Regions from separate parts of the Streptomyces sp. NPDC001056 genome, predicted to be linked through region 3. Evidence: riboswitches for the same ligand, from Rfam matches in the RefSeq annotation. Region 3 holds a riboswitch; each other region holds the start of a gene.

Region 1 (7,560 bases), on a different contig from region 3:
CTTGTAGAGCTGCTCCAGGATGGCCTCGGGCACGAAGCCGTTCTTGATCTCGATGACCAGGCGCAGCCCGTGCTCGCGGTCGGTGAGGTCCTTGACGTCGGCGATGCCCTGGACCTTCTTCGAGTTGACCAGGTCCTTGATCTTCGCGATGACCTTCTCGGGGCCGACGGTGAACGGCAGTTCGGTGACCACCAGGCCCTTGCGGCGGGCGGTCACGGGCTCGATGGAGACCGTCGCCCGCATCTTGAAGGTGCCGCGGCCGGTCGCGTACGCGTCGCGGATGCCGTCCAGGCCGACGATCCGGCCGCCGGTGGGCAGGTCCGGGCCGGGGACGTGCTTCATCAGCGCGTCCAGGTCCGCGTTCGGGTACCGGACCAGGTGGCGGGCGGCGGCCACGACCTCGCGCAGGTTGTGCGGCGGCATGTTGGTCGCCATGCCGACCGCGATGCCCGAGGAGCCGTTGACCAGCAGGTTCGGGAAGGCGGCGGGCAGGGCCACCGGCTCCTGCTCCTGGCCGTCGTAGTTCGGCGCGAAGTCGACCGTGTCCTCGTCGATCGACTCGGTCATCAGGCTCGTGGCCTCGGCCATGCGGCACTCGGTGTACCGCATGGCGGCCGGCGGGTCGTCATTGCCCAGCGAGCCGAAGTTGCCGTGGCCGTCGACCAGCGGCAGCCGCATGGAGAAGGGCTGGGCCATGCGCACCAGGGCGTCGTAGATCGACGCGTCGCCGTGCGGGTGCAGCTTGCCCATGACCTCGCCGACGACACGCGCGCACTTCACGTAGCCGCGTTCGGGGCGCAGGCCCATCTCGTTCATCTGGTAGACGATCCGGCGGTGCACCGGCTTGAGACCGTCACGGGCGTCCGGCAGGGCGCGCGAGTAGATGACCGAGTAGGCGTACTCAAGGTAGGAGCCACGCATCTCGTCCACGACGTCGATGTCGAGGATCTTCTCCTCGTACGAATCGTCGGGCGGCGGGGTCTTCGTGCTGCGGCGGGCCATCGCTGCCGGCTCCTCCTGATCTGATCGCTCGCCTTCGGGGCGCGCACCCTTCGGCTCGCTCGTGCTGAAGCTTTTGACGGATCTGTCGCGGACCATTGTGGACCGGGGCACTGACAACCCGGACCGTCGCCCCGGGCGATCACCGGGTCCGGGTGCGAGGCAGGCTACGCGATCCGCTGTGGGCGTACGTGCCGCGGGAACTTCGCCGAGGCCCCGCACGCTTTGCATACAGTGGCAGGAACGGCAGGAAAACCGCGGTTTCCACAACCGCCTCCGCTCGCGAAGGGACGTACATGCCCATGGGTCACACGACCACGGCCGAGGCAGGCTCCGGGGGCCTGACAGCGACCGAGCACCGGCTGGCCAACGGTCTGCGCGTGGTGCTTTCCGAGGACCACCTGACCCCCGTGGCGGCGGTCTGCCTCTGGTACGACGTCGGTTCCCGCCACGAGGTCAGGGGCCGCACCGGCCTGGCCCACCTTTTCGAGCACCTGATGTTCCAGGGTTCCGGGCAGGTCAGGGGCAACGGCCACTTCGAGCTGGTGCAGGGCGCCGGCGGCTCGCTCAACGGCACCACCAGCTTCGAGCGCACCAACTACTTCGAGACCATGCCCGCCCACCAGCTGGAGCTCGCGCTCTGGCTGGAGGCCGACCGCATGGGCTCCCTGCTGACCGCCCTGGACGACGAGTCCATGGAGAACCAGCGCGACGTCGTCAAGAACGAGCGCCGCCAGCGCTACGACAACGTCCCCTACGGCACGGCCTTCGAGAAGCTGACCGCCCTGTCGTACCCGGAGGGCCACCCCTACCACCACACGCCGATCGGCTCCATGGCGGACCTGGACGCGGCCACCCTGGAGGACGCCCGCCAGTTCTTCCGCACCTACTACGCGCCGAACAACGCGGTGCTCTCCGTGGTCGGCGACATCGACCCCGCGCAGACGCTCGCCTGGATCGAGAAGTACTTCGGTTCGATCCCGTCCCACGACGGCAAGCCCGCGCCCCGAGACGGCTCCCTGCCGGACGTCATCGGCGAGCAGCGGCGCGAGGTCGTCGTGGAGGAGGTCCCGGCGCGCGCCCTGATGGCCGCCTACCGGCTGCCGCAGGACGGCTCGCGCGCGTGCGACGCGGCCGACCTCGCCCTGACCGTGCTCGGCGGCGGCGAGTCCTCCCGGCTGTACAACCGCCTTGTGCGGCGCGACCGTACGGCCGTCGCGGCCGGCTTCGGCCTGCTGCGCCTGGCCGGCGCGCCCTCCATGGGCTGGCTGGACGTGAAGACCTCCGGCGACGTGGAGGTGCCGGTCATCGAGACCGCCATCGACGAGGAGCTGGCCCGGTTCGCCGAGGAGGGCCCCACCCCGGAGGAGATGGAGCGCGCCCAGGCCCAGCTGGAGCGCGAGTGGCTGGACCGGCTCGGCACCGTCGCGGGCCGCGCCGACGAACTGTGCCGCTACGCCGTCCTGTTCGGCGACCCGCAGCTCGCGCTGAACGCCGTGCAGCGCATCCTGGAGGTGACCCCCGAGGAGGTCCGGGAGGTCGCCGAGGGCCGGCTGCGCCCCGACAACCGCGCGGTCCTGGTCTACGAGCCGAAGTCCCCGCAGGCCGTCGAGGACGCCGACGTGCCCGCGGACCCGGAGTCGGAGGCCACCGTAGAGGCCGGAAACGAGAACGAGGAGACGGCCAAGTGACCGAGCAGCTCGCCACCATGGACTTCCACCCCCAGCCGCAGGCCGGCGAGGCGAAGCCGTGGGCCTTCCCGGCCCCGGAGCGCGACGCGCTCGACAACGGCCTGACCGTGCTGCGCTGCCACCGCCCCGGCCAGCAGGTCGTCGCCGTCGAGGTGCTCCTGGACGCCCCCCTGGACGCCGAGCCGGCCGGCCTGGACGGCGTCGCCACCATCATGGCGCGGGCCTTCTCCGAGGGAACCGACCAGCACTCCGCCGAGGAGTTCGCCGCCGAGCTGGAGCGCGCGGGCGCCACCCTCGACGCCCACGCCGACCACCCCGGCGTCCGGCTCAGCCTGGAGGTCCCCGCCTCCCGCCTGCCCAAGGGCCTCGGGTTGCTCGCCGACGCGCTGCGCGCCCCCGCCTTCGCCGAGAGCGAGGTCGAGCGGCTGGTCCGCAACCGCCTGGACGAGATCCCGCACGAGCTGGCCAACCCCGCCCGGCGGGCCGCCAAGGAACTCTCCAAGGAGCTGTTCCCGGCGGCCGCGCGCATGTCCCGGCCGCGCCAGGGCACCGAGGAGACGGTCGAGAAGATCGACGAGACCGCCGTACGCGCGTTCTACGACCGCCATGTGCGCCCCGCCACGGCCACCGCGGTCGTGGTCGGCGACCTCACCGGCATCGACCTGGACGCGCTGCTCGGCGACACCCTGGGCGCCTGGACCGGCACCCCGGGCGAGCCCCGGCCGGTGCCCGCGGTGACGGCCGACGACACCGGGCGCGTGGTCATCGTGGACCGGCCCGGCGCCGTCCAGACGCAGCTGCTCATCGGCCGGGTCGGTGCGGACCGGCACGACCGGGTGTGGCCCGCCCAGGTGCTCGGCACCTACTGCCTCGGCGGCACCCTCACCTCCCGCCTGGACCGCGTCCTGCGCGAGGAGAAGGGCTACACCTACGGTGTGCGCGCGTTCGGGCAGGTGCTCCGCTCGGGTCCCGAGGGCAACGGCGTCTCCATGCTGGCCATCAGCGGCTCGGTGGACACCCCCAACACGGGTCCCGCCCTGGACGACCTGTGGAAGGTGCTGCGCACTCTCGCGGCGGAGGGCCTGACCGACGCCGAGCGGGACGTCGCCGTGCAGAACCTCGTCGGCGTCGCGCCGCTCAAGTACGAGACCGCGGCGGCCGTCGCGGGCACGCTCGCCGACCAGGTGGAGCAGCACCTGCCCGACGACTTCCAGGCGACGCTCTACCGGCAGCTGGCCGCGACGGGCACCGTGGAGGCCACCGCGGCCGTCGTCAACGCCTTCCCGGTGGACCGCCTGGTGACCGTCCTGGTCGGCGACGCCGCGCAGATCAAGGCGCCGGTCGAGGCGCTGGGCATCGGCGAGGTCACCGTGGTGGCGGCCGAGTAACGGCACGCGCGGGCAGGCTCCTTACCGGTGGGGCCCTGACGGCCTACGGGGTCGTCAGGGCCCACTTTGTTCCACTCTCTCCTCAGGATGTCCGAATTGGGGCGGAGGTTGCCTTTCTGCCCTGTGGGATGCGCTACAAAAGCCGCGATCCGTTTGGGCTTTGAGAGCCGGTCCGCTTAGCGTCGTCCGGGTTGTTCGTCGGGCAGTGCGCCGCAGCCGCGGCACCGGACAGCCATCGCCGAGTCCCCGCAGGCGCGAGCCGGGGGAGCCGGGGACCCACACGTCCCTTGGGGTGAATCGGGCATCCGCGCGACAGCGTGGCGCCCGTAGGAGACCTTCCTGCTCCGAACCCGTCAGCTAACCCGGTAGGCGAGAGGGAAGGAAAGGACGAGCCACACACATGGCGTTCGTATGCGCCACCGGGAAGCACCGCAAGCCCGGCCGGGTCAAGCGCGCCACCGCCCAGGCGGCCGGCATAGCGGCCCTGACGACCACCGGCGTCATCGGGACCCTCGCCGCGTCCCCGGCGCTCGCCGCCGAGAACACCGCCGAGCAGACCGGCCTCACCCCGGTGCTCGCCGCGACCGACGACCTCGCCGAGCACATCGACGCCCAGGCCACCGCCCAGCAGCGGATCGCCGAGCACGAGGCGGCCGAGAAGGCCGCCGCCGCGCGGGCGAAGGAGGCGCGCGAGGCCAGGGCCCGCGCCGCCCGGGAGGCCGAGCGCAGGCGGCTGAACGCCTTCGTCGCCCCGATCGCGCACTCCTACGTGTCCACCGGCTACAAGGTCGGCAGCTCCCTGTGGTCCTCCGGCTCGCACACCGGCATCGACTTCCACGCGGCCACCGGCACCCCCGTGCACGCGGTCGGCGTCGGCACCGTCGTCTCCACCGGCTGGGGCGGGGCGTACGGCAACGAGATCGTGATCCGCATGGCCGACGGCATGTACACCCAGTACGGTCATCTGTCGTCCATCGGCGTCACGGTGGGCCAGCGGGTCGTCGCGGGCCAGCAGATCGCCCTGTCCGGCGCGACCGGCAACGTCACCGGCCCGCACCTGCACTTCGAGGCACGCACCGGCCCGGACTACGGCTCCGACGTCGACCCCGTCGCGTACCTGCGTCACCACGGCGTGAACGTCTGACCGTTCCCGCACAGCCGTCCGAAGCCCCGGCCACCCGGCCGGGGCTTTCGCCATTTTCCGGCCGTTCCGCCGGGACCTGTCCAAAAAATATCCATGGATTCCGGCCTCCCGTCGGAAATTCCGGCCCGGTGGAATAGAGTCACGGAAAACACACGTCCGTCGTCGGCGTCGTGTCGCGGGTATTAAGGCGGAGGTCGGTCATGCGTATTCCGGCGCACTCGGTGTGCACGGCGATCCGGGACGACATCGTCGCCGGCGTCCTCGAACGCGGCGGCCGCCTCACCGAGGAGGTGCTGGCCCGCCGCTACGGCGTCTCGCGCGTCCCCGTGCGCGAGGCCCTGCGCACCCTGGAGGCGGAGGGCTTCGTGGTGACGCGCCGGCACGCGGGCGCCTGTGTGGCCGAGCCCACCGAGCAGGAGGCCGCCGACCTGCTGGAGATGCGCCTGCTGCTGGAGCCGCTCGGGGCCGCCCGGGCGGCGCGGCGGCGCACCGAGGCGCATCTGAAGGTGCTGCGCGGACTGGTCCGGCTGGGCCAGGAGCGCGCCAGGAGGGGTGGCGGCGAGGATCTGCGCGCCCTGGACGGCTGGTTCCACGAGACGCTGGCCCAGGCGTGCGGCAGTCCCTCGCTGACCTCGACGCTCACTCAGCTGCGCCACAAGATCGCCTGGATGTACACGGTGGACACGCCGTCGGACGTGGCCGGCACCTGGGCGGAGCACGGCGCGATCGTGGACGCGGTGGCGCGCGGCGACGGCGAGCGCGCCCGCGCGGTGACCGCCCTGCACACCGAGCGGACGACGGCCGCGCACCGGTTGCGGATTCCCGGCGCCCCGGAGCGGGTGAGGACTTCGCAACATCCCGTAAACATGTCCGGTGCACGGAATTAACGCGGATGCCGTATACAAAGTGGGTGGGATATTCGGCGGACGCTTATTTCGACCTGTCGCGAATTTCCGGATGCGGGCCATGATGAATAGCTGTCATGGTTCATACGGCGGTGCTCCGAAAACACGGAAGCCACGCCACCCGACAGGGATGACGCGGCTTCCCGCATCCCGCTGAGAGTGTCGCGGGGTCCTGCTCAGACCGTCTCGGGCAGCTCTTCCAGGCCCTCGGCGACCAGCTTGGCCAGCCGGTCCAGCGCGGCTTCCGCGCCGTCGGCGTCGGACGCGAGCACGATCTCCTCGCCGCCCTGGGCGCCCAGGCCCAGAACGCCCAGCATGGAGGCCGCGTTGACCGGGGTGCCGCCGCCGGACTTGGCGATCGTCACCGGGATGCCTGCGGCCGTGGCGGCCCGGACGAAGATGGAGGCGGGGCGGGCGTGAAGACCCTCGGCCCAGCCGACGTTGACGCGGCGCTCAGCCATGTGTTGCTGCCCTTCGCTGTTCAGGGTTGTCTAGACCAGTCTTCCATATCGTGAAGCGTGCCAGAAGAGGGGCTGCGCACCCCCTCCGCCGTGCTCCACAGACTGCCTCGCGCCGTTGTCGGACGCTAGCCGTACTCTGGGGCCCATGCGAACCTCGGCGGAACCGCAGGACCGGTACGAGTACCCCGCGCACTGGGAGGCGGACGTGGTGCTGCGGGACGGGGGCACCGCCCGCATCCGGCCCATCACCGTCGACGACGCCGACCGCCTGGTCCACTTCTACGAGCAGGTCTCGGACGAGTCCAAGTACTACCGCTTCTTCGCGCCCTACCCCCGGCTGTCCGCCAAGGACGTCCACCGCTTCACCCACCACGACTTCGTCGACCGGGTGGGCCTCGCGGCCACCGTGGGCGGCGAGTTCATAGCGACGGTGCGCTACGACCGCATCGGCGCCGGCGGCGTGCCCGCGTCCGGCCCGGCCGACGAGGCCGAGGTCGCCTTCCTGGTGCAGGACGCCCACCAGGGCCGGGGGGTCGCCTCCGCCCTGCTGGAGCACATCGCGGCCGTCGCCCGGGAGCGGGGCATCCGCCGGTTCGCCGCCGAGGTGCTGCCCGCCAACACCAAGATGATCAAGGTGTTCACGGACGCCGGGTACACCCAGAAGCGCAGCTTCGAGGACGGCGTCGTATGCCTGGAGCTGGACCTCGAACCCACGGACCGCGCCCTCGCCGTGCAGTACGCGCGGGAGCAGCGCGCGGAGGCCCGCTCGGTGCAGCGGCTCCTCGCCCCCGGCTCCGTCGCGGTCATCGGCGTCGGCCGCGCGCCCGGCGGCGTGGGCCGCAGCGTCCTGGCCAACATCAAGGACGCCGGATACGCCGGCCGGCTGTACGCCGTGAACAAGGCCTTCCCCGAGGACCTGACGGAGGTCGACGGGGTGAGCGCGTACCGCTGCGTGCGGGACATCGAGGGCCC
Region 2 (7,560 bases), on a different contig from region 3:
CGAATCCGCTCGTCGCGGCGGTGGGTTACTTTCGGATCGTGAACGCATCCAGCCCCGAAGCCACCGGACCCGAAGCCACCGGACCCGGAGCCGCGCCCGCCGCCGACCCCGGCCGCGTCGTCCTCCTCACCACCAGCCACCGTGTCGCCCCCGGCCTGCTGTCCTGGCCCGCGTGGCAGGCCCTGCGCGCCGCCGACACCGTGCTGTGCGCGGACGGCGCCCATCCGCAGCTGCCGTATCTGCGGGAGGCCGGGATAGCGGTGGCCGAGGCGGCGCCCACGGCGCAGGAGCTGGTCGCCGCCTGCGCCGGTGGCCGGACGGTGGTGGTCGTGGCGACGGGTGAGGGGGAGCCCGCCCTCACCGACGGCCTGGCCCGGCTGGCCGGCTCCGGCCGGGTCCGCATGCCCGAGCTGGAGCTGCTGCCCGCCTCGTACGACCTGCCCGGCGCCCGCCTGCTGGACCTCGTCCAGGTCATGGACCGCATCCGCGCCGAGTGTCCCTGGTCCTCCCGGCAGACCCACGAGGGCCTGGCCAAGTACGGCATCGAGGAGGCGTACGAGCTGGTCGAGGCGATCGAGGCCGGTGACCGCGAGGAACTGCGCGAGGAGCTGGGCGACGTCCTCCTCCAGGTCGTCTTCCACTCCCGGATCGCCGAGGAGCACCCGGAGAAGCCGTTCTCCATCGACGACGTGGCGGGCGGCATCGTCGCCAAGCTCATCCACCGCCACCCCCATGTCTTCGGCGACGAGAAGGCGGAGACCCCGGAGGACGTCAAGGCGCACTGGCTGCGTACCAAGGCCGAGGAGAAGCGCCGCACCTCCGTCACCGAGGGCATCCCCCTCGGCCAGCCCGGCCTCGCCCTCGCCGCCAAACTCGCCGCCCGCGCCCGCGTCGCCGGCCTCGACGTCCCCCTCCCCGAGGGCGACGACATCGGCTACACCCTCCTCGCCCTCGCCGCCCGTGCCGAATCCGCCGGCACCGACCCGGAGACGGCCCTGCGCGCGGCGGCCCGGACGTACCGGGACGCGATACGGCGGGCGGAGGGGGTGGACCCGGGCCGGGGAGAGGAGTAGCGGCCAGCGGTGACACACCCCCGCGCCCGGCCGGATACCGTCGAACAGTGACCGATCAGCTTCGCCCCGACGAGACCGTTCCCGCTGCTCCCGAGCTGTTCACCTGGGAGTTCGCCGCCGATCCCTACCCGGCGTACGCGTGGTTGCGCGAGCACGCGCCCGTGCGGCGGACGCGGCTGCCCAGTGGGGTGGAGGCGTGGCTGGTCACGCGGTACGCGGACGCCCGGCAGGCGCTGGCGGACCAGCGGCTGAGCAAGAACCCGGCGCATCACGACGAGCCCGAGCACGCCAAGGGCAAGACCGGCATCCCGGGCGAGCGCAAGGCCGAGCTGATGACGCACCTGCTGAACATCGACCCGCCGGACCACACCCGGCTGCGCCGGCTGGTCAGCAAGGCGTTCACGCCCCGTCGCGTCGCCGAGTTCGAGCACCGGGTGCAGGAGCTGACCGACCACCTCATCGACGGGTTCGCCCGGCGCGGCTCCGCCGACCTCATCCACGAGTTCGCCTTCCCGCTGCCCATCTACGCCATCTGCGACCTGCTCGGTGTCCCGCGCGAGGACCAGGACGACTTCCGGGACTGGGCGGGCATGATGATCCGGCACGGGGGAGGGCCCCGGGGCGGGGTCGCGCGGTCGGTGAAGAAGATGCGCGGCTACCTCGCCGAGCTGATCCACAAGAAGCGCGAGGCACTGCCCGCCGAGCCCGCGCCCGGCGAGGACCTGATCTCCGGTCTGATCCGCGCCTCCGACCACGGCGAGCACCTCACCGAGAACGAGGCCGCGGCGATGGCCTTCATCCTCCTCTTCGCCGGCTTCGAGACCACCGTCAACCTCATCGGCAACGGCACCTACGCCCTGCTCACCCACCCCGAGCAGCGCCACCGCCTCCAGGACGCCCTCGCCCGCGGCGACGGCGAGCTGCTGGCGACCGGGGTGGAGGAACTGCTGCGCTACGACGGCCCGGTGGAGCTGGCCACCTGGCGGTTCGCCACCGAGCCGCTCACCATCGGCGGGCAGGAGATCGCGCCCGGCGACCCGGTGCTCGTCGTGCTGGCCGCCGCCGACCGGGACCCGGAGCGGTTCGAGGACCCGGACGTGCTGGACCTCGGCCGGCGGGACAACCAGCACCTCGGCTACGGACACGGCATCCACTACTGCCTGGGCGCCCCGCTCGCCCGCCTGGAGGGGCAGACCGCGCTCGCCACGTTGCTGACCCGGCTGCCCGATCTGCGGCTCGCCGCCGACCCGGCCGAGCTGCGCTGGCGCGGCGGGCTCATCATGCGCGGCCTGCGCACCCTGCCGGTGGAGTTCACGCCGCCCGCTCAGTAGTCGAGGGCCGCGAACCAGTCGCCCCGGCCGCCCGGCGTCAGGTCGAGGAGGTGCCAGACGGGGTTGAGGAGGTCGATGCCGCGCTGGTCGATGTCCTCGGCCATCCGCGGGTGCGCGGAGTAGAAGTGGCGGACCGTGCCGTCCGCGCCCTTGGTGAAGACGGAGACGGCCGAGTCCTGGACGCCGTCCTCGTCCTCGCTGCCCAGGTCGTACTTGAAGGTGCTGTCCCCGGCGCTGAGCAGCCGCAGCCGGGACCAACCCCGGGCGCGCGCGTGCCCGCGCAGGGCGGGCGGACCGGCGGCGGCCACGACCACCAGATCGACGTTCTGGGCGAGGTGACGGGCGACGCCGTTCAGGCCGTCGAGCCACAGGGTGCACATCGGGCAGGGCTCGGTCTGCCGTTTGCCGTACATGAGGTGGTAGACGACCAGGGCCCGCTCCGGGCCGCCGGTGAACAAGTCGCCGAGCCGCACCTCGCGGACGGGCGTGTCGCCCGCGTCGAGACCGGCGGGGCCTTCGAGGAAGACGTACTCGCCGACCTCGGCCCCCGGCGGCAGTTCCCGGCGCAGCGCCGCGACCCGCTCGCGGTGCCGCATCAGCTCGATCTCGGCGCCGCGCAACTCCTCGCGTGCGGCGAGGTACTCCGCCGACTCACCGTGCAACCGGGTGTGCCGCATGAGGTGTCCTCCTGGGTGAACAGCCCCCCGGAACAGGTCGGTTCCATGGTTCCGGGCAGCCCGCGTGCCACGGGTGAGGCACCGCCGTTCCCGAAGAGTGAAAGGGTCGGTGACGGAGCGGAGGGCGAACGTTCAACTCTGTGATCTTCACGTGATCCGCGCGGCATGAACTTGTGACAAGTCATCGGGTGCCGCTACCTTCACCCCTCAGCGTGGCGGCCCGGCATGATCCGCCGCGCCGGTTCCTGCCGTCGCACGAAAGGCTTCCGCATGATTTCCGGGAACGGTCGTCACCGCCGCCCCCGTCAGGCTCCGGCCCTCCTCGTCGCGGCCGGCGTGACCGGCTCCGCCATCGCCATCCCGCTGCTGGGCGCCGCGAGCGCCCACGCGGCCGACGGCACCACCTGGGACAAGGTCGCCGGGTGCGAGAGCGGCGGCTCCTGGAGCGCCGACACCGGCAACGGCTACTACGGCGGCCTCCAGATATCCCAGGAGGACTGGGTCCAGTACGGCGGCACCCGGTACGCCTCCTCCGCCGACCAGGCCAGCCGCTCGCAGCAGATCGCCGTGGCCGAGCGGATCCTCAAGGACAAGGGCACCGCGCCCTGGGCCACCTGCGCCCTGCTGTCCGGGCTCACCTCGAACTCCGGTTCCGTGGACGTCGATCCGGGCGTCGGCGACGGCGGCGGCCAGGGCGGCAGCACGACCGACCCGTCCGGCCTGCCCGACCCCTCCTCCCCGGCCGGTGCGCAGAGCGGCGACCAGAACGGCTCCGGCAACGCCTCCGGCAACGCCTCCGGCTCCGGCGGCGCCTCCTCCGCCGATCCGTCCGGCTCCTCCGCCTCGCCGGGCCAGGGCTCCGGCAAGCAGACGGGCAAGCACGCGACCCCGCATCCGGGCAAGCCCACCGGCACCTCCGGCACCGGCGTCCCCAGCCCGGACCCGTCCGACTCCTCCGGCCCCTCCGACTCCTCGGACCCGTCCGTCCCGGCCACGCCGTCCGCCCCGGCCGGCACCCCCACGGCGCCCGCCCCGTCCACCGGCACCCCGGACAATGCCCGGCAGAACGTCGGTTCTTGGGACCTGGTGGACACCGGAGCCCTGAGCGGCGGCCGTCATCGCGGCGGCAACGCGGACGAAAGCAGGACAAACGGGCAGAACGACTCCTCCTCCGGGCGCCACGCCTCGCGTGAGCCGGGCGCCTACACGGTCCGCGAGGGCGACTCGCTGAGCTCCATCGCCGACTCCCTTGACGTCGACGGGGGATGGCACGCGCTCTACTCCGCGAACAAGAAGGTCGTGGGTGCCGACCCGAACCTCATCACCGCCGGTCAGACCCTGAAAGTCGGTGACGAAACGGGCGCGGCGCAGGGGTAGTTGACGCCCCACTTGATCGCTAAATGTCCGGTTTGGTGAAAGTGTGGGATGAGTCTCAGAAGCCCTGATCGTCTTTGAAATTCCGCGGATCGCGTGGCTACGGTCAAGGCCGCTCGTCACCACGGGCCCCGGCGGCCGCAACGCCGAATCCTGCCAGCGGCTGCCCGGGAACAGTCGTCGCGTCAAGCGCCGCAGGCAGGAGCGGGGGACCCAAGGTAAGCGCCGGACCCGGCAGTTGATGCCGGACCGGCTAGGGGTGAAGCCACGCCTCCATGTGGGGGTGTGGCCGGGCAACTCAACCGGCCCGAATCCGACAGCTCACCTCGCAGGCGTCGGTGAGGGGATCGTTCCATGCTGTTTTCCGGCAAGGGCAAGCACCGTCGTCCGTCCAAGGCCGTCCGCGCCGTCACGCTCGCCGGTGTCACCGGTGTCGCCGTCGCCGCTCCGCTGATGGCGGCCGGCAACGCCTCCGCCGCCACCGCCTCCCAGTGGGACGCGGTCGCCCAGTGCGAGGCCGGCGGCAACTGGGCCATCAACACCGGCAACGGGTACTACGGCGGTCTGCAGTTCTCCGCCTCGACCTGGGCCGCGTACGGCGGCACCGCCTACGCGTCGACCGCCGACAAGGCCACCAAGTCGCAGCAGATCACCATCGCCGAGAAGGTCCTCGCCGCGCAGGGCAAGGGCGCCTGGCCGGTCTGCGGCACGGGCCTGACCAGCACCCCGTACGGCGGCTCCGCCTCGACGGCCACCACGTCGAACAGCACCGCCACCCGGTCCGCGGGCCGGCAGGCCGCCACCCGCTCCACCGAGCGCACCACCCCGGCCCCGAGCAGGTCCGCGAGCGCCTCCGCCGGCTCGGCCGCGAGCAAGACCGTCACCACCCCGACCGGCAAGAAGGTCAAGAAGGGCGACGGCGAGTACAGGGTCGTCAAGGGCGACACCCTCAGCTCCATCGCGGTCAGGCACCACGTGGCCGGTGGCTGGAAGAAGCTGTTCGAGCTGAACAAGGACATCGTCGACAACGCCGACCTCATCTACCCGGGCCAGCAGCTGCACCTGAAGTGACGCCCGGCCGCTGACGGCTCCGCCCGCCGGACCTCCCCCCGGAAAAAGGTCTGCCCCCAGCGGACCCTGCCCCCCCGCGGGCCCTGCCCCCCGGCGGACCCTGCCCCCCCCCAGCGGACCCTGCCCCCCCAGTGGGCCCTGCCCCCCCAGTGGGCCCTGCCCCCCCAGTGGGCCCTGCCACCCCGGCGGGCCCTGCCACCCCGGCGGGCCCTGCCCCCCGGCGGACCTCACCCCCCGGCGGACCTCACCCCCCGAAGGGTCCGCCCCCCGAAGGGTCCGCCCCCCGACGGACACCCCCCGAAAGGTCCGTCCCCCCGTCCCCACGGGCTCCCCGTCCCGGCGCGTTTTCCCCCGTTCGCGCCGGGGCGGGGTCTTTTGTTCTCCCGTTCTTCAGCAGGGTCTCACCGTCGAACCCCTTTGTTCCGACGGTGAACAATGGGTACCGTCTGCATGTCTCCGCCGCCCACCAGACGGTCGGTCGGTGGCCGACGACCCCGGGACGGTTAGGCTCTAGTCGCAAGGCACAGCCGTAAGGCAGACCGCCCCGCAGTTCCAGCGTCACATCCAAGAAGGAGATGCTCGTGCCGTCCATCGACGTCGTCGTAGCCCGGGAAATCCTGGACTCCCGAGGCAACCCCACGGTCGAGGTCGAGGTCGGCCTCGACGACGGCAGCACGGGTCGTGCCGCCGTACCGTCCGGCGCCTCCACGGGTGCCTTCGAGGCCATCGAGCTGCGCGACGGTGACCCCAACCGCTACATGGGCAAGGGCGTCGAGAAGGCCGTCCTCGCCGTCATCGAGCAGATCGGCCCGGAGCTGGTCGGCTACGACGCCACCGAGCAGCGCCTGATCGACCAGGCCATGTTCGACCTCGACGCCACCGACAACAAGGGCTCGCTCGGCGCCAACGCCATCCTCGGCGTCTCCCTGGCCGTCGCGCACGCCGCCTCCGAGGCGTCCGACCTGCCGCTCTTCCGCTACCTGGGCGGTCCCAACGCGCACCTGCTGCCGGTGCCGATGATGAACATCCTGAACGGCGGCTCGCACGCCGACTCCAACGTGGACATCCAGGAGTTCATGATCGCCCCGATCGGCGCGGAGTCCTTCTCCGAGGCGCTGCGCTGGGGTGCCGAGGTCTACCACACCCTCAAGAAGGTCCTGAAGAACAAGGGCCTGGCCACCGGTCTCGGCGACGAGGGCGGCTTCGCCCCGAACCTCGGTTCCAACCGCGAGGCCCTGGACCTGATCCTTGAGGCCATCAAGGAAGCCGGCTACGCGCCCGGTGAGCAGATCGCCCTCGCGCTCGACGTCGCCGCCTCCGAGTTCTACAAGGACGGCAAGTACCTCTTCGAGGGCAAGGAGCGCTCCGCCGCCGAGATGACGGAGTACTACGAGGAGCTGGTGGCGGCCTACCCGCTGGTCTCCATCGAGGACCCGCTGTTCGAGGACGACTGGGCCGGCTGGAAGGTCGTCACCGACAAGCTCGGCGACAAGGTCCAGCTGGTCGGCGACGACCTGTTCGTCACCAACCCGGAGCGTCTGGCCCGCGGCATCGAGGAGGGCAGCGCCAACGCCCTGCTGGTCAAGGTCAACCAGATCGGTTCGCTGACCGAGACCCTGGACGCCGTCGAGCTGGCCCAGCGCAACGGTTTCAAGTGCATGATGTCCCACCGCTCCGGCGAGACCGAGGACGTCACCATCGCCGACCTGGCCGTCGCCACCAACTGCGGCCAGATCAAGACCGGTGCCCCGGCCCGCTCCGAGCGCGTCGCCAAGTACAACCAGCTGCTGCGCATCGAGGAGATCCTCGACGACGCCGCGGTGTACGCCGGCCGCAGCGCCTTCCCGCGCTTCAAGGGCTGAGCCACCCCCGGCCACCTCTTGGCCAGTCGTACGTACGTCCCCGTACCCGGTCCCGTACCGTGTCCGGGGACGTACGCACGTGGTGCGACCGCGTGAAATGGGCGTGAAAGGGGAGGCGGAGAGCCGACATGGCGGCAAGGGACCGGGACCGTTTCTCCACCGCGACCAGGCT
Region 3 (7,560 bases):
GGGGCAACGCGCTCAAGGGCCTGCCCGCGTCCGTGGCGGCGCTGAAGGAGCTGCGCCACCTCGATCTGCGGGAGAACGCCCTGGCCGAACTGCCGGGAGTGCTCGCCGGCCTGCCCCTGCTGCGGCAGCTGGACGTGCGGAGCAACCGGCTCACCCGGCTGCCCGACTGGATCGTGGACCTGCCCTCACTGGAGAAGCTGGACCTGCGCTGGAACGACTGCCCGCGGGAGTCGTCGCAGGTGGCCGCGCTGGAGCGGCGAGGGTGCGTCGTCCTGCTGTGACAGGGCATGACAAGGCGTGACGGTGCAGGACGAGGCGTGACCGTACAGGACGAGGCGTGACCGCGCCCGCCGGTGCCCCGGCGGGCCGGCCCCGTCGCCGGCGCACTCACCGGATGTCGTACGGCCCCTGCGCCTTGGGGTGGCGGCGGCTGTGCGCGGCGTGCCGAGGCCGGCTCACCTTGGAGGAGACCTGGCCGACGATCTCCCAGAAACACACCAGCGCGGTGATCGGCGGGATTCCGAAGATGATCAGGGAAAGCGGGGAATGCGCCGCGTGACAGACGCACAGCGCGACCGCCAAGGTGGAGGCACCCAGCAGAACGCCCCACGATCTCCTGGCACTTCGGCTCTGGACCGTCGCCCGGAGAATGGACAGCGCCGCCACGAGCCAGGGTCCGTACACCGTCAGGGGCCACCACTGCGCGAGGCGCATCGGCAGTACGGAGGAAGCGGTGGCGCGGAGTTGGGCGTAGGAATAGGAGAAGGACCAGCCCAGCATGCACAGCGCGCACACCGAGATGGTGGCGATCAGCAGCGTGACGTGCGCACCGCGCTGGTTGTCGCGCAGTGATCCGGGGTCGGTGCGGATGCGCCGGCGGTTTCTCCGGTGGCTGGACCTGGCGCCCGGCGGGGCGGCCGGGTCGGGATTCGCGGCGGACGCGCCGGACAGCATCTGGGCCAGCTCTTCGACCGGGTCCCACTGCATCTCCAGCGTGCTGAACCCGTAGTCACACAAAGCGTCTTCATCGTGAATCCTGTCCATCGGCCGAGTCCTAGAGCCTCACCATCGCCCGCAGGTACTCACTCTCCAGCTGGCGGATTCTCCTCAGAAAGTCGTCGAGGAGATCTGAACAGCCGTCGGTGAACACCTCGCCTTCCTTGCCTTCCAGCCGGAATGTGACCGGCGAGTGGAGATTCAGCGCTGTGCGTCTCTCAGTGCGTGCCACGGTCAGCTAACGAGCCTCTCGGGAGGAGGGGGTGTGGGGCATTCGGGTGCTTCTGTAACTCGAAAGCGGGGTTCGGCGGTCCTATGACAGCAACTGGAGAAAATACGAATGCCGTTTTCGTCGGCCGTGGTTCACCGGTGACGCCCCGCACGGCGGCCCGTACGCTGGGCGGGAAACGGGGAGGGGTACGGGCGTGACGCAGAGCGAGTCGAGCGGGGCCTCCGGGGCACGGCGGCGGGGGTGGGTGCTGTGGCTGGTGGCCGCCGTCGCCTACGCCGTCGACCTGGGGAGCAAGCTCGCGGTGGTCGCGGGTCTGGAGGGGCGCGATCCCGTGCCGGTGCTCGGGTCCTGGCTGGAGCTGAGGGTGCAGCGCAATCCCGGCGCGGCCTTCGGCATGGGCAGCGCGACGACCATCGTGTTCACGCTCATCGCGCTCGCGGTGGCCGCCGTCATCATCCGGGTCTCGCGCCGTCTGACCAGCACACCGTGGGCGATCGCGCTCGGGCTGCTGCTGGGCGGTGCGGTCGGCAACCTGACCGACCGGCTCTTCCGCTCGCCGGGCGGGATGCGCGGCGCGGTGGTCGACTTCGTCTCGGTGCGCGACTTCAGCGTCATGAACCTCGCCGACTGGGCGATCACCTGCGGCGGCGTCCTGATCGTCGTCCTGTCCTTCGCCGGGCACGAACCGGGCGGCGCGCGCGCTCCCCGGGAGCGGACCGGCTGACGGCTCCCCGGGAGCACGCGGGCCGGCACCGGGGCCGCACACTGGAGCCGATGAGCACCGAGCGAGCCCTCACCGAGCCCTACCCGTACGTGCTGCTGTCCGCCGCCGTCTCCCTCGACGGCTGCCTGGACGACACCGGCCCCGAGCGGCTGCTGCTGTCCGGTCCGGCCGACTTCGACCGGGTCGACGCGGTACGGGCCTCGGCCGACGCCCTCCTGGTCGGCGCCGGCACCCTGCGCGCCGACAACCCCCGCCTGCTGGTCAACTCGGCGAAGCGCCGTGCCGCCCGCCGCGCGCAGGGCAGGCCGGAGTACCCGCTGAAGGTCACCGTCACGGCGACCGGTGACCTCGACCCGGGGGCCGTCTTCTGGCACACCGGCGGGGAGAGACTCGTCTACACGACCGACCGGGGCGCGGCGAAGGCCGCCCGCCTCCTCGGCGCCACCGCCGACGTCGTCCCGCTCGGCCCGGCGCTCGACTGGCGCGCCCTGCTCGGGCATCTGCGCGCGGTGCGCGGGGTCGGGCGGCTCATGGTGGAGGGCGGCGGCACCGTCCACACCCAGCTCCTCCAGCAGGGCCTCGCGGACGAGCTGCACCTGGCGGTCGCCCCGCTGATCGTGGGCGACCCGGCGGCCCCGCGGCTGTTCGGGCCCGGCCGCTACCCGGAGGGGCGGCTGCGGCTGATCGAGTCCCGGCCGGTCGGGGACGTCGTGCTGATGCGCTACGCGCCCACCGCGCCCGGCGCCGGCCCGCTGCCCACCGCCGCCGACCGGCACTGGCTGCGCACCGCCTGTGAGCTGGCCGAGCTGTGCCCGCCCTCGGAGACGGCCTTCAGCGTCGGCGCGGTCGTGGTCGCCGCCGACGGCACCGAGCTGGCCCGGGGCCACTCCCGCGAGGGCGGGGACCCCGTGGTGCACGCGGAGGAGGCGGCGCTCGCCAAGACCGACCCCGCCGACCCGCGGCTGCCCGGCGCCACCGTCTACAGCAGCCTGGAGCCCTGCGCCCGCCGCGCCTCCCGGCCCGCGCCCTGCGCCGAGCTGATCCTGCGGGCGGGGGTGCGCCGGGTGGTGACCGCCTGGCGGGAGCCGGACACGTTCGTCGTGGCGGCCGACGGCACGGGAGTGCTGGTGGGCGGGGGCGCCGAGGTCGTCGTCCTGCCCGAGTACGAGGCGTCGGCCAAGGCACCGAACCGGCATCTGCTGGGCTGAGCGCGACCCCCGCTTTCCAACCGATGTGCTTTCCACCCCGGTGATGGCGTACAGTGGAGTCAACGACGCGGGGTGGAGCAGCTCGGTAGCTCGCTGGGCTCATAACCCAGAGGTCGCAGGTTCAAATCCTGTCCCCGCTACTGAAAACTCAGGGCCGGAATCCGGAAACGGATTCCGGCCCTGAGTGTTTTCCGGGTGCCCTGAGGAGTGCACCCCCGAGGGGGCGTCACCCATGGTGACCGTGCGACCGCCGAGCGCATAACATCTGAGTCACCATCAAAAACCCGATGACTCCTGAACGTCGGTCAACTCGCCCGGTTTGAGGGCTTCCTGGGCGGTAAGTCCGCGGGTCGGAGCGTTAATGATCAAGCCGAACGGCTTGGAAACTTCCCCCCGGGTCTATTAACGTTCGATAACGCAGCGCGGTCGTCCCAGCCGTCACCCGAGGCGGCTCCGTGCGCACGCGCCGAATCCCGTAAGGGAACCGGGGAACCACCACCTTGGGGTGAATCACGCGGACACCGTCGTGAACTCAGCGAGTCACGAGTGGCAACGCGCGTAGGAGACCTTCCTGCTCCGAACCCGTCAGCTAACCCGGTAGGCGGAGGAAGGAAAGGAGCACGCCCCCGTGGCGTCCAACCGGCCTGCCCCAGAAGCCCCGTTCGTGCCCGCTCAGCGCGAACCCGAGTCGTTCGGCTACGGCCCCGGCCCCGACGACGAAGGCCCCTGGGAGGAGTGGAACCCCACCGAGGAGTCCGTCGCACCGGTCCGCGGCCGGCACCGCGTCGCCAAGCAGCGCGGCGGCTTCGCCCGCAGTTCCACCGTCCTCGGCGTCGGCGTGATCGCCGCGGTCGGCGCGGGCGGCATCGCGAGTGCCAACACCGGCAAGCCGCCGGTCTCCATATCGATGCCGGACATGCCGAACGTCTCGGTGCCCCACCTGTCCTCCGTCGAGCACTTCTTCGGCGACGACTCCGCCGACGCGCCCAAGGCCGGTACCGCGACCGCGACCGCGCTCACCGACCTCGGACAGACCACCGAGGGCGGCAAGAGCACCGACGCCGGCGAGGCCCTGCGCAACCGGATCATGGCCCAGGCCGAGCAGCAGCAGGGCCAGGCCGACAGCAAGGCCACCGCCGCGATGGTCGCCGCGGCCCAGCAGCAGAGCGACGACGCGGCCGCACGGGCGGAGAAGGCGGCCGCCGCCAAGGCCGCCGCCGCCAAGGAGAAGGCGGAGGCCGACGCCAAGAAGGCCGCCGAGGCCGCGCGGCTGGCCGAGCTGGCCAAGCAGTACACGCTGCCGGTCGTCTCGTACACGATCACCGGCACCTTCGGGCAGCCCGGCGCCATGTGGTCCTCCGGCTACCACACCGGCCTCGACTTCGCCGCCCCCACCGGCACCCTGATCAAGGCCGTCCACGGCGGCACCATCACCCAGGCCGGCTGGGCCGGCGCCTACGGCTACCGCACCGTCCTCACCCTGGACGACGGCACCGAGCTGTGGTTCTGCCACCAGTCCTCCATCAACGTCTCCGTCGGCCAGAAGGTCACCACCGGCGAGGTCATCGGCCGCGTCGGCGCCACCGGCAACGTCACCGGGCCGCACCTGCACCTGGAGGTCCACCCGAACGGGCAGGCCACCGCCGTCGACCCGGCGCCCTGGCTGCGCGACAAGGGCCTCAACCCCTGACCGAGGCCCCGGTTCGGGCACCGGCGGTGGAATGCGATCACCCACCGCCGGTGTTGATGTGGAGCATGACTTCTCCGCGCACACTGGGTTCTTCCGACATCGAGGTCTCCCCGCTCTGCCTGGGCGGCAACGTCTTCGGCTGGACCGCCGACGAGCAGGACTCCTTCGCCGTCCTGGACGCGTACACGGCCGCGGGCGGCAACTTCGTCGACACCGCCGACGCCTACAGCGCCTGGGTGGAGGGCCACGAGGGCGGCGAGTCCGAGACCGTCCTCGGCAAGTGGGTCAAGGCCCGCGGCAACCGCTCCGACGTCGTCATCGCCACCAAGGTCAGCCAGCACCCGCGGTACCAGGGCCTGTCCGCGGCCAACATCAAGGCCGCCGCCGACGCGTCCCTCGCCCGCCTGGGCACCGACTACATCGACCTCTACTACACCCACTTCGACCAGCCCGAGGTGCCGGTCGAGGAGATCATCGGCGCGCTGGACGAGCTGGTGAGGGCCGGCAAGGTCCGGCAGATCGCCGCGTCCAACATCAGCGCCGAGCGGCTCCAGGAGTCCCTGGACTTCTCCAGCCGCGAGAACCTGGCCCGCTATGTGGCGCTCCAGCCGCACTACAACCTGGTCTCCCGCGACACCTACGAGGGCGCGCTCCAGGACCTCGTCGCCCGCGAGGGGCTGTCCGCGGTGCCGTACTTCGGGCTCGCCTCGGGCTTCCTGACCGGCAAGTACCGGCCCGGCGCGAAGGTGGACAGCGCCCGTGCCAACCGTGCCGCGGAGTACGCGGAGACCGAGCGCGGCCAGAAGGTCCTCGCGGCCCTCGACGAGATCGCCGCCGCGCACGGCGCCCCACAGGCCACCGTCGCCCTCGCCTGGCTGGCCGCCCAGCCGACCGTCACCGCCCCGATCGCCTCGGCCCGCACCCTGGAGCAGCTCCCGCCGCTGCTGGCCGTCGGCGACCTGAAGCTGACGGACGACGAGCTGAAGAAGCTGACGGACGCGTCGGCGTGAGGCGCCCCCGCCACCGCTGAGTCATCCGCGGTACGGGTTGTACGACGGGTACGGCGCCGCCGGGTAGCCGTACCCGTCTCCCGGACCGTGCGCGTGCCCGTACCCGTATCCGTGCCCCGGTACGGGCATGTACGCGTGCCCGTACGGCACGGGCGCCCACGCCGTACGGGCGGGCGCGGGCGCGGCCGTGCGGGCCGCGTACTCCAGGGCGGGGCGGGCGGCCTCGCGGCGCTGCCACAGTTCGTCCAGCAGTTCCCGCTCGCGTACGACGAAGTCGGCGCCCGCCAGGCCGCGGCGGCCCCGCCGCCGCAGCAGCGCGAGGGCGGTGGCGGACGACTCGTACCGGGCGACCGACCGTGCCGTGGCGCGGTCGGCGTGGTGGCGGGCGTAGTCGCGGGCCATGCGGCGCGCGCGCATCGAGCCCAGCGCGAAGGGCTCGGCCGGGCCCAGCCAGCCGGCCAGCACATAGGCCGGCAGCTCCTCGCGCACCGTGCGCAGCTCCCGCTGCCGGGTCCAGATCGCGAGCCAGGTCAGCAGTCCGAACGCGGGCAGCATGAAGGTGCCGTAGACGGCGAGGAAGCCGTACTGGCCGAAGGTGGCGGAGCCGTTCCACAGGGCGTGCATGCACATCGCGAGCAGCAGTCCGCCGAGCGGGATCAGCACCCGCCGGGCGCGCCCGCGGGCCCCGTACAGCGCGCCGAGGCCGAAGCCGATGCCGGTGCAGGTGGTGAACAGCGGGTGCGCGAACGGGGACATCACGATGCGCACGAAGAAGGTGGCGGCGGTGACGGAGACGACGCCGTGGCCGCCGGTGAGCTGGTCGGTCCCGAAGGCCGTGCCGAGATAGAGGATGTTCTCGGTGAACGCGAACCCGGTGGCGGTGATCCCGGCTATCACCATCCCGTCCACGATCCCGGTGAAGCCGCGCCTGCGGAAGAGGAAGACGAGCAGGACGGCGGCGGCCTTGGCGGACTCCTCGACGATCGGCGCTATCACGGTGGCGCCGAGGGTGTCGGCGCTCGCCGGGTCCGCGGTGGAGGTCGCGATCCACTTGGTCGCGAAGCTGTTGGCGACGATGGCTATCAGCGCCGCCGCGAACGCGCCCCAGCAGAACGCGAACACCAGGTTCCGCCAGGGGAAGGGCGTCACCCGGTCCAGCCAGCGGAACGCGGTGATCAGCCAGGGCACCGGCAGCACCGCGAGGCCGAGGCCCACCAGGAACCCCTCGGTGCCGGTCTCCCTGCGCACCAGCGCCAGGATGACCAGGCCGGACAGGGCCAGCAGCGTGATCAGCGCGCCGTAGCGCACCCACCGCAGCTGCCACCAGTGCGGGTGGCGCAGCACGCTCTCGCCGGGGCTCGGGGGGTACATCGGGTACACGGGACTGGTGGCCACGGCATCGACCCTAACGGTGGCGGGGCGAGGGGCTGGAGCGCTTTAACGACGGCGGAAGAGCAGATCGTTCACGACATGACCCTTGTCCAGGCCCTGCCCCTCGAAACGGGTCAGCGGCCGGAACCCGGGCCGGGGCGCGAAACCACCGTCGGCCTGCGTGTTCTCGAAGTCGGGGTGGGCGGTGAGCACCTCGAGCATCTGCTCCGCGTACGGCTCCCAGTCGGTCGCGCAGTGCACCGGCGCGCCGGACTTCAGCCGGGTCGCGGCGAGCGTGAGGAACTCGGGCTGGATCAGCCGCCGCTTGT

The links. Region 3 has a riboswitch for cyclic di-AMP ahead of ACWDD7_RS02510 (M23 family metallopeptidase). Riboswitches for the same ligand answer to the same signal wherever they lie in the genome.
Region 1: linked by a shared signal. The riboswitch ahead of ACWDD7_RS21165 (M23 family metallopeptidase) and the one ahead of ACWDD7_RS02510 (M23 family metallopeptidase) in region 3 are both predicted to bind cyclic di-AMP.
Region 2: linked by a shared signal. The riboswitch ahead of ACWDD7_RS21880 (transglycosylase family protein) and the one ahead of ACWDD7_RS02510 (M23 family metallopeptidase) in region 3 are both predicted to bind cyclic di-AMP.

Annotation. Positions count from the first base shown of each region.
Region 1 covers NZ_JBSFLI010000017.1:125,062-132,621, reverse strand. Annotated here, with positions in the region: gene ACWDD7_RS21180 (DNA gyrase/topoisomerase IV subunit A) at 1-1,002, opposite strand, end outside; gene ACWDD7_RS21175 (M16 family metallopeptidase) at 1,296-2,690, shown strand; gene ACWDD7_RS21170 (M16 family metallopeptidase) at 2,708-4,078, shown strand; cyclic di-AMP (ydaO/yuaA leader) riboswitch at 4,305-4,465, shown strand; gene ACWDD7_RS21165 (M23 family metallopeptidase) at 4,479-5,222, shown strand; gene ACWDD7_RS21160 (GntR family transcriptional regulator) at 5,423-6,109, shown strand; gene ACWDD7_RS21155 (HPr family phosphocarrier protein) at 6,304-6,588, opposite strand; gene ACWDD7_RS21150 (bifunctional acetate--CoA ligase family protein/GNAT family N-acetyltransferase) at 6,734-7,560, shown strand, end outside.
Region 2 covers NZ_JBSFLI010000018.1:109,651-117,210, forward strand. Annotated here, with positions in the region: gene ACWDD7_RS21860 (nucleoside triphosphate pyrophosphohydrolase) at 39-1,073, shown strand; gene ACWDD7_RS21865 (cytochrome P450 family protein) at 1,121-2,404, shown strand; gene ACWDD7_RS21870 (DUF899 family protein) at 2,398-3,081, opposite strand; gene ACWDD7_RS21875 (transglycosylase family protein) at 3,352-4,458, shown strand; cyclic di-AMP (ydaO/yuaA leader) riboswitch at 4,636-4,805, shown strand; gene ACWDD7_RS21880 (transglycosylase family protein) at 4,810-5,526, shown strand; gene eno (phosphopyruvate hydratase) at 6,108-7,388, shown strand; gene ACWDD7_RS21890 (FtsB family cell division protein) at 7,517-7,560, shown strand, end outside.
Region 3 covers NZ_JBSFLI010000001.1:525,671-533,230, forward strand. Annotated here, with positions in the region: gene ACWDD7_RS02480 (leucine-rich repeat domain-containing protein) at 1-281, shown strand, start outside; gene ACWDD7_RS02485 (DUF2637 domain-containing protein) at 388-1,044, opposite strand; gene ACWDD7_RS02490 (hypothetical protein) at 1,055-1,228, opposite strand; gene lspA (signal peptidase II) at 1,422-1,952, shown strand; gene ACWDD7_RS02500 (dihydrofolate reductase family protein) at 2,003-3,160, shown strand; tRNA gene ACWDD7_RS02505 (tRNA-Met) at 3,227-3,300, shown strand; cyclic di-AMP (ydaO/yuaA leader) riboswitch at 3,615-3,779, shown strand; gene ACWDD7_RS02510 (M23 family metallopeptidase) at 3,789-4,850, shown strand; gene ACWDD7_RS02515 (aldo/keto reductase) at 4,916-5,860, shown strand; gene ACWDD7_RS02520 (PrsW family intramembrane metalloprotease) at 5,882-7,255, opposite strand; gene trmB (tRNA (guanosine(46)-N7)-methyltransferase TrmB) at 7,298-7,560, opposite strand, start outside.